3 regions of the Arthrobacter sp. TE12232 genome follow, and region 1 is predicted to be linked to each of the others. Evidence: riboswitches for the same ligand, from Rfam matches in the RefSeq annotation. Region 1 holds a riboswitch; each other region holds the start of a gene.

Region 1 (3,262 bases):
CGTTTATCGGCAACGCGGTGATGGGTGTGGTCTTCGCCGTGGTTTACACCCGCACCAAGCGGGTGATGCCCCTCGTGATCGCCCACGCCATCCTGGATACCGTGGCGTTCGTGGGATTCAGCCTGTTCGGCAAGGCCGTGGGCCTGGGCTGAGGCGCCCACAAAGCAACGCGGGAGAGCCGGCACTTAAAATATATCGGCCGCCATCTCGCGGGTGACAACGTTGGCACCCGCGGGATGGCGGCCGAAGTGTGGGGCAGGTGGAGCGTTAGATCGTGACCGCCCCGGAGGCGGTCTCGAAGGTGACGGAGAGGATTCCGGGCGTGCCGTGCGGCGCGAGCCAGTTTACGGCCACGTCTTCCAGCGGCTTTTCCACGGGCTCGCCAAGCCATTCCGTGACGCGCTCTGCCGAACCGGCAATGGTCAGCGCGGACATCTTGACGTCGCTTGCGTAGGCGTTGGAGGGGTGAAGCTCCGGGTCACCCTCCCACTTGAGCATGTAGGGCACCTGCGGGTCGGCGATGAGGCCCAGGATGCCGATCTGCTTCCAGACCAGTTCGCGGCCGTCGGGGAACTTCCGGTTGCCGTTCACGGCGGCGCGGCCCAGCCGCTCCTCGAACGGGCCGAGGTCGTCAACTTCGACGCACCAGCCCATCCAGCCGCCGCCGGCCTCGGAGCGTGCCCGGACTGCCTGGCCGAAGGGGGCCTTGTCCGATGCCGGGTGGTTCAGGACCTCCACGACCTCGACATACTTGTGTCCCGCGAGCGGGATAATCATGTTGCGTGTCCCGAAGCGGGGGTGCACTCCACCCTTCACGGCTTCGACGCCGAGGGCAGACGCAATACGTTCAGTGGTGGCTGCCAAGCCATCGTGTTCACAGGCGTAAGAAACGTGATCCATGCGCATGCCCTCATCTTGGCACTTTGTGATGGACCTCTCAGCTTAGGCTTGCCTTACCGTGATGGGATGTCTCGGGGTGTCTGGAGGCCGGCGTGCCCGTCGTCTTCATGTTCGTCATAAAGGTATCCAGCGGCCTGCCGCCGTTCCTACACTGAACCAAGGTCATGAGTGCCAGCGCAAAGCCCCGGTTTGCTGGCCGGCAACCCTCGTATCGCGGTGGGGTGCCCCGGGTGAAGACCTGGCCGTCCGGCGCCCGCCGGAGGGCAAGCGCGGCGCCTGTGCCGGCCTGGGCCGATGGCCCCGGGCGGTGCTGTGCCCAGTCCCGACAGGAGCAATAATGTCCACTGCCTGGTCCTTCGAAACCCGCCAGATCCACGCCGGCCAGGAGCCGGACTCCGCCACCGGCGCCCGGTCCCTCCCGATCTACCAGACGACGTCGTTCGTGTTCCCGAGCGCCGAAAGCGCCGCGAACCGCTTCGCCCTCGCTGAACTTGCCCCCATTTACACCCGGATCGGCAACCCCACGCAGGACGCGGTGGAACAGCGCGTGGCCAGCCTGGAAGGCGGCCTCGCCGCCCTGCTGCTCAGTTCCGGCCAGGCCGCCGAGACGTTCGCGATCCTCAACATCGCCGAGGCCGGGGACCACGTGGTCGCCAGCCCCAGTCTCTACGGCGGCACCTACAACCTGCTCGCGCACACGCTGAAGAAGTTCGGTATCTCCGTGACCTTCGTTGCGGACCCCGACAACCTGGACCAGTGGCGCGAGGCCGTCCGGCCCAACACGAAGCTGTTCTTCGGCGAAGTGGTCTCCAACCCCCGCCAGGACGTTCTGGACATCGAGGGCGTTTCCAAGGTGGCCCACGAGGCCGGCGTGCCCCTGATCGTCGACAACACCCTGTCCACCCCCTACCTCATCCGGCCGATCGAGTGGGGAGCGGACATCGTGGTCCATTCCGCCACCAAGTACCTCGGCGGCCACGGTGCCGCGATCGCCGGCGTGATCGTGGATTCGGGCAAGTTCGACTTCGGCAAGGACCCCGAGCGGTTCCCCGGCTTCAACACCCCGGACCCCACCTACAACGGACTGGTCTACGCCCGCGACCTCGGCGCCGGCGGCGCGCTCGGGGCCAACCTCTCCTACATCCTCAAGGCCCGGGTCCAGCTCCTGCGCGACCTCGGCTCCGCCGTGTCCCCGTTCAACGCATTCCTCATTGCCCAGGGCATCGAGACCCTTAGCCTGCGCGTTGAACGCCACGTGGCCAACGCCACCAAGGTGGCCGAATGGTTGGAGGCGCGGGACGACGTCGAATCCGTCGCCTACGCCGGGCTGCCATCCAGCCCCTGGTACGAGCGCGGGCGCAAGTACGGGCCCAAGGGGACCGGCGCCGTCGTCGCGTTCAACATCGCCGGGGGAGCGGAGGCCGGCAAACGCTTCGTTGATGCCCTCGAGCTGCACTCGCACGTCGCGAACATCGGCGACGTCCGCTCCCTCGTGATCCACCCGGCGTCGACCACCCACAGTCAGCTCTCGCCCGAGCAGCAGGCCGTGGCCGGCGTGAACCCCGGCCTGGTGCGGCTCTCGGTCGGACTGGAACACATTGACGACATCCTTGCGGACCTCGACGCCGGATTCCGCGCGGCCAAGAGCGCCTAGCTCCACCGGACAACCGGCGGCCGGCCTCCCACGGACGGGGAGTGCCGGCCGCCGGCTGTCACACGGAAGTCACAATCTTCGTCATTTCCGCACGCTGTTTCGTACACTCATAAAAGGTCATGAGTGCCAGCGACAGCCCCGGCTTGCTGGCCGGCAACCCTCCATTTGCGGCGGGGTGCCCCGGGTGAAGACCTGGCCTGCCGGTCAGCTGACGGCAGGCAAGCGCGAAGTTAGGTCCTCATATGACGATTGCCGTCACCCGCAGTGGTGAACCCGAAACCAAACCAACCCGGAACTCCGTTTCCGCAAGACCCGCCGCCCAAGCTGACCGGGTGCCGGACGGGACCGTCCGGTACCTCAGGATCGGTGACCTGCAGCTCGAATCCGGGGTCCAGCTGCCGGATGTGGTCCTCGGCTTTGAGACGTGGGGGACCCTGAATGCCGATGCCTCCAACGCCGTCCTCATTGAACATGCCCTGACCGGCGACACCCATGTGACCCGCGGTGCCAGCGAGGAGCCCGGCTGGTGGGAACAATTGGCCGGACCCGGGGCCCCCGTGGATACGGACAAGTACTTCGTCGTATCGATCAACATCCTGGGCGGCTGCTACGGCTCCACGGGACCCTCCACGCCGGCCCCCGACGGCCGCCCCTGGGGATCGAGGTTCCCGCTCGTGACTCTGCGGGACACGACCTCCGCCGAGGCGC
Region 2 (3,262 bases), 2.8 Mb from region 1:
TGTTGTCCAATTACACGCACCTCGACTTCCCCGTCATCATCTCCAAGACGGCGGACTCCGCCGCATCAGGCATCGACGCCCGCTCCGACGACGGCCTTTCGGCCCGGCTCGACAAGGACGCCGTCTCCCGGCTCCGCGGCTACCTCGACGGCAAGGTCACCGTCATGCTGGGCCATTCCGGCGTCGGCAAATCCACCATGGTCAACGCACTGACCGGGGCCGAACGTGCCACCGGAGGCGTCAACGCGGTGACCGGCCGCGGCCGCCATACGTCTTCCTCCGCGCTGGCGCTAAAAGTCAACGATGCCCCGGCCGGCAGCTGGATCATCGACACCCCCGGCATCCGGTCCTTCGGGCTGGCCCACGTGGATCCGGACCGGATCCTGAGGTCCTTCCCGGACCTGGAACCGGGCACGGACGATTGCGAACGCGGCTGCAAGCACGACTCCACCGCCGTCAACTGCGGCGTCGATGCATGGGTTGCGGCCGGGCATGCGGGTCCCTCCGGGCCGGCAAGGCTGGCCTCCCTGCGCCGGCTGCTGGGCACAGACCCGCGGATGGAAGCGCAGGACACCAAGGAACTCGGCACTGTGTCCTAATCCGGCCCCTCACCGGCCCGCGGCGCAGCACCGCGGCCTCCCGGCGGCCCGCCCGCTTAGACGGTAGTTTGGAACCATGAGCCAAACCGATTCGAGCTACAACGATGACCTGCGCCTTGCCCATGTCCTGGCAGATTCCGTCGATTCCCAGACCATGAGCCGCTTCAAGGCGCTGGACCTTCGGATCGAGACGAAGCCCGACCTCACCCCGGTCACCGACGCCGACAAATCCGCCGAAGAGGCCATCCGCGGCCAGCTCTCCCGCTCCCGGCCGCGCGACGCGGTCCTGGGCGAGGAATTCGGCAGCTCGGGCCACGGCTCCCGGCGCTGGATCATTGACCCGATCGACGGCACCAAGAACTTCGTCCGCGGCGTCCCGGTCTGGGCCACCCTGATCGCCCTCGTTGACGAGGGCGAACCGGTGGTCGGCGTCGTCAGCGCGCCGGCCCTGGGCAAGCGCTGGTGGGCGGCCAAGGGCGCGGGCGCCTACACCGGCCGCTCCCTGGCCTCCGCCACCCGGCTGAAGGTGTCCAACGTTTCCAAGCTCGAGGACGCGTCGCTGTCCTACTCCAGCCTCGGCGGCTGGAAGGAACGCGGAAACCTGGACGAGTTCCTGGGCCTCACCGAGGAAGTGTGGCGCACCCGCGCCTATGGTGATTTCTGGTCCTACTGCCTCGTGGCCGAGGGTGCGGTGGATATCGCCTGCGAACCCGAACTGAACCTCTACGACATGGCCGCCCTCGTGCCGATCGTCACCGAAGCCGGCGGCCGCTTCACCTCGCTCGAGGGCGAGGACGGCCCCTTCGGTGGCAACGCCCTGGCCACCAACTCGATCCTCCACTCAGAAGTGCTCAAGCGGCTCAACCCCGGACTTGACGACCTCCTCTAGGATCGTCCGACCTTTCTCAACAATCGAACAAACGACGGCGGCGGCCCCCATTCCGGGGCCGCCACCGTCGTTTCTTCGGCCGACGTGCGCATTGCAGCGCGCACGTAACAAAACGCTTCACATTCGGAGGCCGCCTTTTCCCCGGCTGCACCGATGTCCTACGCTCGATGCAGGTCACGAGTGCCAGCGCTAAACCCCGGTTTGCTGGCCGGCAACCCTCCAGTCGCGGTGGGGTGCCCCGGGTGACGACCTGGCCGGTCCGGAACGGACCCGGCAAGCGCGGATTCCCACGATGTGGGGTCCTGTTCGAGTGAGGTCCCATGACAACTGCCATTTTCCCCGCCGCCCGCGAAGTCGACGCACGGTTTGCCGCCGCCGCACGCCCGCTCGCCGCCGTCACGGGCGCCGAGATCCAGTCCCCGCTGATCAAGGGCGGCCACGCCCGCTACGCCAACCTCGATTACGGCGCCTCCGCCCCGGCCCTGTCCGTTGTCTCGGCCTACCTGAACGAAATCCTGCCGTACTACGCCAGCGTCCACCGCGGCGCCGGCTACGCCTCCCAGATCAGCACCTCGGTCTACGAGAACGCCCGGGACATCGTGCGGGACTTCGTGGGCGGCCGGCCGGACGATTCCGTCATCTTCACCCGCAACACCACCGATTCCCTGAACCTGCTGGCCGGGTGCCTGCCGTTGCAGGACGGCCGGCCCGCCGGCGAGGTCATCTACCTCGACATCGAACACCACGCGAACCTCCTGCCCTGGCAGAACGTCCCGCACCGCAGCGTCGTGGCCGCGCCCACCCTCGCGGCCACCATCGACCGCTTGCGGGACGAGCTCGCACGCGGCGGTGTGAGCCTGCTGGCCGTTACCGGCGCCTCCAATGTCACCGGCGAGATCCTGCCGATCCGCGCCCTCGCCGCGCTGGCGCACGAGTACGGCGCCAGGATCGTCGTCGACGCAGCGCAGCTGGCGCCGCACCGGCGGATCGATATCGCCGCCGACGACGTCGACTACCTCGCCTTCTCGGGTCACAAGCTCTACGCCCCGTTCGGCACGGGCGTGCTGGTGGGGCGCACGGACTGGCTCGACGCCGGCACCCCGCACCTGGCTGGCGGCGGCGCCGTCCGCGACGCCCGGCTCGACTCCGTCAGCTGGACCACCGGACCGGCCCGGCACGAGGGCGGCTCGCCGAACGTCCTGGGCGCGGCCGCGCTGGCCCGCGCCACCCAAGTGATCGCAGAGCTGGACCCGGCACAGTGGTACGCCCACGAGGACGCCATCCGGTCCTTCCTGGTCGAAGGCCTCCAGCGCATCGAGGGCGTGACCGTACACCAGATCTTCGCCGACTCGTCGTCTGCCGACTCGTCGCTTGCCGACGGTCAGCCGGGCGCAGGCACCATCGGCGTCGTGAACTTCTCCGTGGAGGGCTACGACGCCGGGCTGGTGGCCGCCTACCTGTCGGCCGAACACGGGATCGGCCTGCGCGACGGCCGCTTCTGCGCCCACCCGCTGCTCAAGCGGCTCGGCCTGCCCGCCGGCTCCCTGCGGGCCAGCTTTGGCCTGGGATCCCGACTGGAGGACGCCGAGCGCCTGCTGGCCGGCCTGCGGCAACTGCGGCAAACAGGGCTTGGCTGGGATTACGTGGTGGATGCCGGCCGCTGGGTGCCGGCCAATGACACCCGCAGCTACCCGCACTGGGCGCCGAACACGCCGGGCACTGCCGGCGCCGCGCCCTGCACCCTGGACTAGGCACTGTTTGGACTGGGCACTGC
Region 3 (3,262 bases), 1.8 Mb from region 1:
CGATCACGTCGGCCCCGAGGTCTCCGCAGCGCTGCAGCAGCGGGGTGGCGAAGACGTTGTCGACCACCACCGTGGCGCCGGCCGCGTGTGCCAGTTCGCTCACGGCGGCGATGTCCACGATCTCCTGCATCGGGTTCGACGGCGATTCGAAGAAGACCGCCGTCGTCGGCTCGGACAGCGCAGACTTCCACTGCTCGAGGTCCGGACCGTCCACGAAGACTGTCTCGACGCCCCAGCGCGGCAGGATCTCGTTGAGGATCACAAAGCACGAGCCAAACAGCGAGCGGGCGGCGACCACCCGGTCGCCGGCCCCCAGCAGCGCGCCGAGGGCGGTGAAGACGGCGGACATGCCGGACGCCGTCGCAAAGCATGCCTCGGTGCCCTCGAGCAACCGCAGCCGCTCCTGGAAGGTTGCGACGGACGGGTTGCCGTAGCGGGAGTAGACGAAGCGCTCGTCCTCCCCGGTGAAGGCGCGCTCGGCGGCGGCCGCGGACTCGTAGACGAATCCTGAGTTGAGGAAGATCGGCTCGGCGGTTTCCTGGAAGCCTGTACGGTCAAGGCCTCCGCGGACGGCCTGGGTGTCGGCCGCCCATTCGGCGGCGTCTGGATTGAAAGTCACTTAAATCTTTCCGAGGTTGGTGGGCAGGCCGCGGTTCTTCCAGCCGTTGACGGTGCGTTCGCCAAAGCGGTCGGTCTCGCCTTCGAAGCCCTCAAGGACGTTGTAGGAGGTGTAGCCGGCCTGCGTCGCGGCCGTCGCTGCGGCGATCGACCGGGCGCCGGAGCGGCACAGGAATACGAGCTCGACGGCGGTGTCCTCGGGCGCCTGGCGCTGGAGCTGTTCCACGAAGTGCGGGTTGGGCACCCCGCCGGCGAGGGTCCACTGGATGAAGAGAGGATCGTTGTCCGTGGCCTTCGTATCCGGGATGCCGATGTGGGCCCATTCGGCCTCGGTCCGGACGTCCACCAGGATGGCGCCGGCCTCCAGCTTGGCCCACGCCTCGTGCGGGCTGAGGTCTCCGGCGTAGCTCATGCGTGGCCCTCGAAGGCGTCTTCGGCACCAAACTCGTCACTGTCGAGTTCATCCACGGCGTTGGCCACGGCGGCGTCTGCGCTCGCAATTGCGGCCGGCAGGACCAGGGCCTGCGCCACGATCACCGTGCTGCCGTTGAAGGTGGCGGCGGGGCTTCCGTGCAGGACATAGCCCTCGGCCAGGGCGGCCGACACGCGCTCACAGAAGGCGCGGTCGTCGGCGCCGGTGAACAGGCGGTAGGCCAGTTTGTCCTCGCCGGCGGGAGCTGCGGCGGGGGCTGTGCCGGGGGCGGCTGCTGTACCGGGTACAGCGGGTATGGATGTGTCGGGCACGACGGATCTCCTCTTTCACGCTTGCAGCTCGAATGGTCGATATGCCGAGTATTCACCTGAGGCACCCCGCCGCGAAAGGGAGGGTTGCCGACCGGCCAGTCAGGGCTTGGCACCGGTTCTCATTACTCCCCAAAAACGTAACACTTACGACGCCGGCCCGCACCGCCGCCGTCGTCATGTTCCGTAACCGGACCGCGTTTCCGCGGGGTGACACACGCGGCGGACTGAGAAATCAGAGTTGCGGGGTGAGAACCGGGTGCGGCGCCAAGGCGAGTAGTAGCGGGCTCCAGTTTCGGGTACTGCCCACTCGTGTCCGCCGGGAGTTTGCGCAGTCTACTGAGGGGATCGGACTGACACGTCGGCCCGTCCCACGTTTTCTGTGGATCAAGTTATCTCTGCGTGCAGTTGTCTGTCCCTCAATTTTTGTCTGAATCGGTGGCCCGAACCGCCGGAGCCGCAGCCGCGGCCCTGCGGGTGACGGCGGAATGGAGCAACCGTGGGCCCGCGCATACTGGTTACTGGCATTGCAGGCGCCGCCGGCCGGGCCGTCGCGGCCCAGCTAGCAGCCCGCGGCATCCCGTGCCTCGGCTCCGACGCCCGCGACGTCACCCGGCAGGGCGAGGACGCCACCACCGCAGCGGCAGTCAGGCTCCTGCCGGCGACGGACCCGGACATGGTCCTGGACCTGCGCCGGCTGGTGGACCGGGAAGCCATCAACGTCATCATTCCGACCCTCACCGTGGAACTCCCGGTCCTGGCTGCGGCCCGCGCCGGATTCGGCCGGGACGTGCGGATCATCGTCGGCGACCCTGCCGCGGTGGCCCTCGCCAACGACCACCTGTTCACCGCATGGGCGTTGCAGGCAGCCGGCATTCCCGTCCCGCGTTTCGGGGTTCCGGGCGACCTCGCCGCCGCGCCGGCGTCCCTGGCCGACCTCAACGGTCCCGTCGTCGTCAAGCCGCGAACTTTCAAAGGCACCCACGCCGTCCACCTGCTGGCCGGGACCGGCTCCGTCAGCTGGAAGAACCTGCCGGCCGGGCAGCTGGTCCAGGAGTTCATCCCGGGCGCCGACTACGTGGCCCTGGTGTTCGGCACGCCGCCCCGCAACGCGATGGCGCCGGTGGCCGTGGTCCTTGAGAAGACAAGAACTCCGTACGGTCGGGCCGGCAGCGACGAAGTCAGCCGCAGGGTGCCGGCGGCCGAGGCCAACGATGTGCGGAAGCTGGGCCTGGCCGCCGTCCGCACGCTCGGGCTGACCGGCCCGGTCCAGGTCCAGATCCGCCGCCGCGCGGACGGAACCCCCGTGGTGCTGGGCGTCTGCCCGACACTCGGGGCGAACAGCACGTGGGCGCCCGAACTGCTCGACGCCGTCCTGGCAACGTTCATGCTCCCGGCATTCAACCCGGCGTCCTTCCGGCGATGCCCGGCGATTCCCGCCGATGCCCTGGGGTGAGGCGCCGGTGCCGGTCGGCCCGGCACAGGAACTCGTCCTGGTGTTCATCGGATTGCCCGTCCTGGCGGCGGCGGTGATGGCGGCTGTTGTTCTGGCGCTGGCCGTCTCTTTTGAGGTGCGGTCCGCGCGGTGTCGGCGCCGCCACGCGCCTACTCTCTGGCAGCAGTGGCCCACCGTGTCCATCATTGTGGCGGCGCACAATGGGGGCGGGCTTCTGGCGGACTGCATCCGGTCAGTCCAGGGGAGCCGGTATGAGCGGTACGAGCTGATCCTGGTGGATGCCGGCTCCACGGACGACACCCCGGAGCTCATGGCGGGGTTCGCCGCCGAGGACGGACGGATTGTGTTTGCGGGAAGGTCACCCGCCGCGGCGGCGGGATACGGGGCGGCACTGAACCTGGGCGTGGGCCGGGCCGCGGGGGAGGTGCTCATGTTCCTTCCCGCGGA

Evidence for each region. A riboswitch is a leader RNA that binds a small molecule or an ion and turns the genes downstream of it on or off. The one in region 1 is predicted to bind S-adenosylmethionine.
Region 2: another riboswitch for S-adenosylmethionine. It lies ahead of ACVWZ7_RS17660 (aminotransferase class V-fold PLP-dependent enzyme); the one in region 1 lies ahead of ACVWZ7_RS04940 (bifunctional o-acetylhomoserine/o-acetylserine sulfhydrylase).
Region 3: another riboswitch for S-adenosylmethionine. It lies ahead of ACVWZ7_RS12690 (DUF1737 domain-containing protein); the one in region 1 lies ahead of ACVWZ7_RS04940 (bifunctional o-acetylhomoserine/o-acetylserine sulfhydrylase).

The regions. Positions count from the first base shown of each region.
Region 1 covers NZ_JBSSFK010000001.1:1,102,355-1,105,616, reverse strand. Annotated here, with positions in the region: gene ACVWZ7_RS04950 (CPBP family intramembrane glutamic endopeptidase) at 1-152, shown strand, start outside; gene ACVWZ7_RS04945 (VOC family protein) at 268-906, opposite strand; SAM riboswitch class IV at 1,061-1,176, shown strand; gene ACVWZ7_RS04940 (bifunctional o-acetylhomoserine/o-acetylserine sulfhydrylase) at 1,238-2,554, shown strand; SAM riboswitch class IV at 2,670-2,785, shown strand; gene metX (homoserine O-acetyltransferase MetX) at 2,797-3,262, shown strand, end outside.
Region 2 covers NZ_JBSSFK010000001.1:3,948,943-3,952,204, reverse strand. Annotated here, with positions in the region: gene rsgA (ribosome small subunit-dependent GTPase A) at 1-599, shown strand, start outside; gene hisN (histidinol-phosphatase) at 676-1,488, shown strand; SAM riboswitch class IV at 1,661-1,774, shown strand; gene ACVWZ7_RS17660 (aminotransferase class V-fold PLP-dependent enzyme) at 1,809-3,239, shown strand.
Region 3 covers NZ_JBSSFK010000001.1:2,859,603-2,862,864, forward strand. Annotated here, with positions in the region: gene ACVWZ7_RS12680 (O-succinylhomoserine sulfhydrylase) at 1-619, opposite strand, end outside; gene ACVWZ7_RS12685 (rhodanese-like domain-containing protein) at 620-1,030, opposite strand; gene ACVWZ7_RS12690 (DUF1737 domain-containing protein) at 1,027-1,275, opposite strand; SAM riboswitch class IV at 1,375-1,489, opposite strand; gene ACVWZ7_RS12695 (ATP-grasp domain-containing protein) at 1,859-2,815, shown strand; partial or broken gene ACVWZ7_RS12700 (glycosyltransferase) at 2,892-3,262, shown strand, end outside.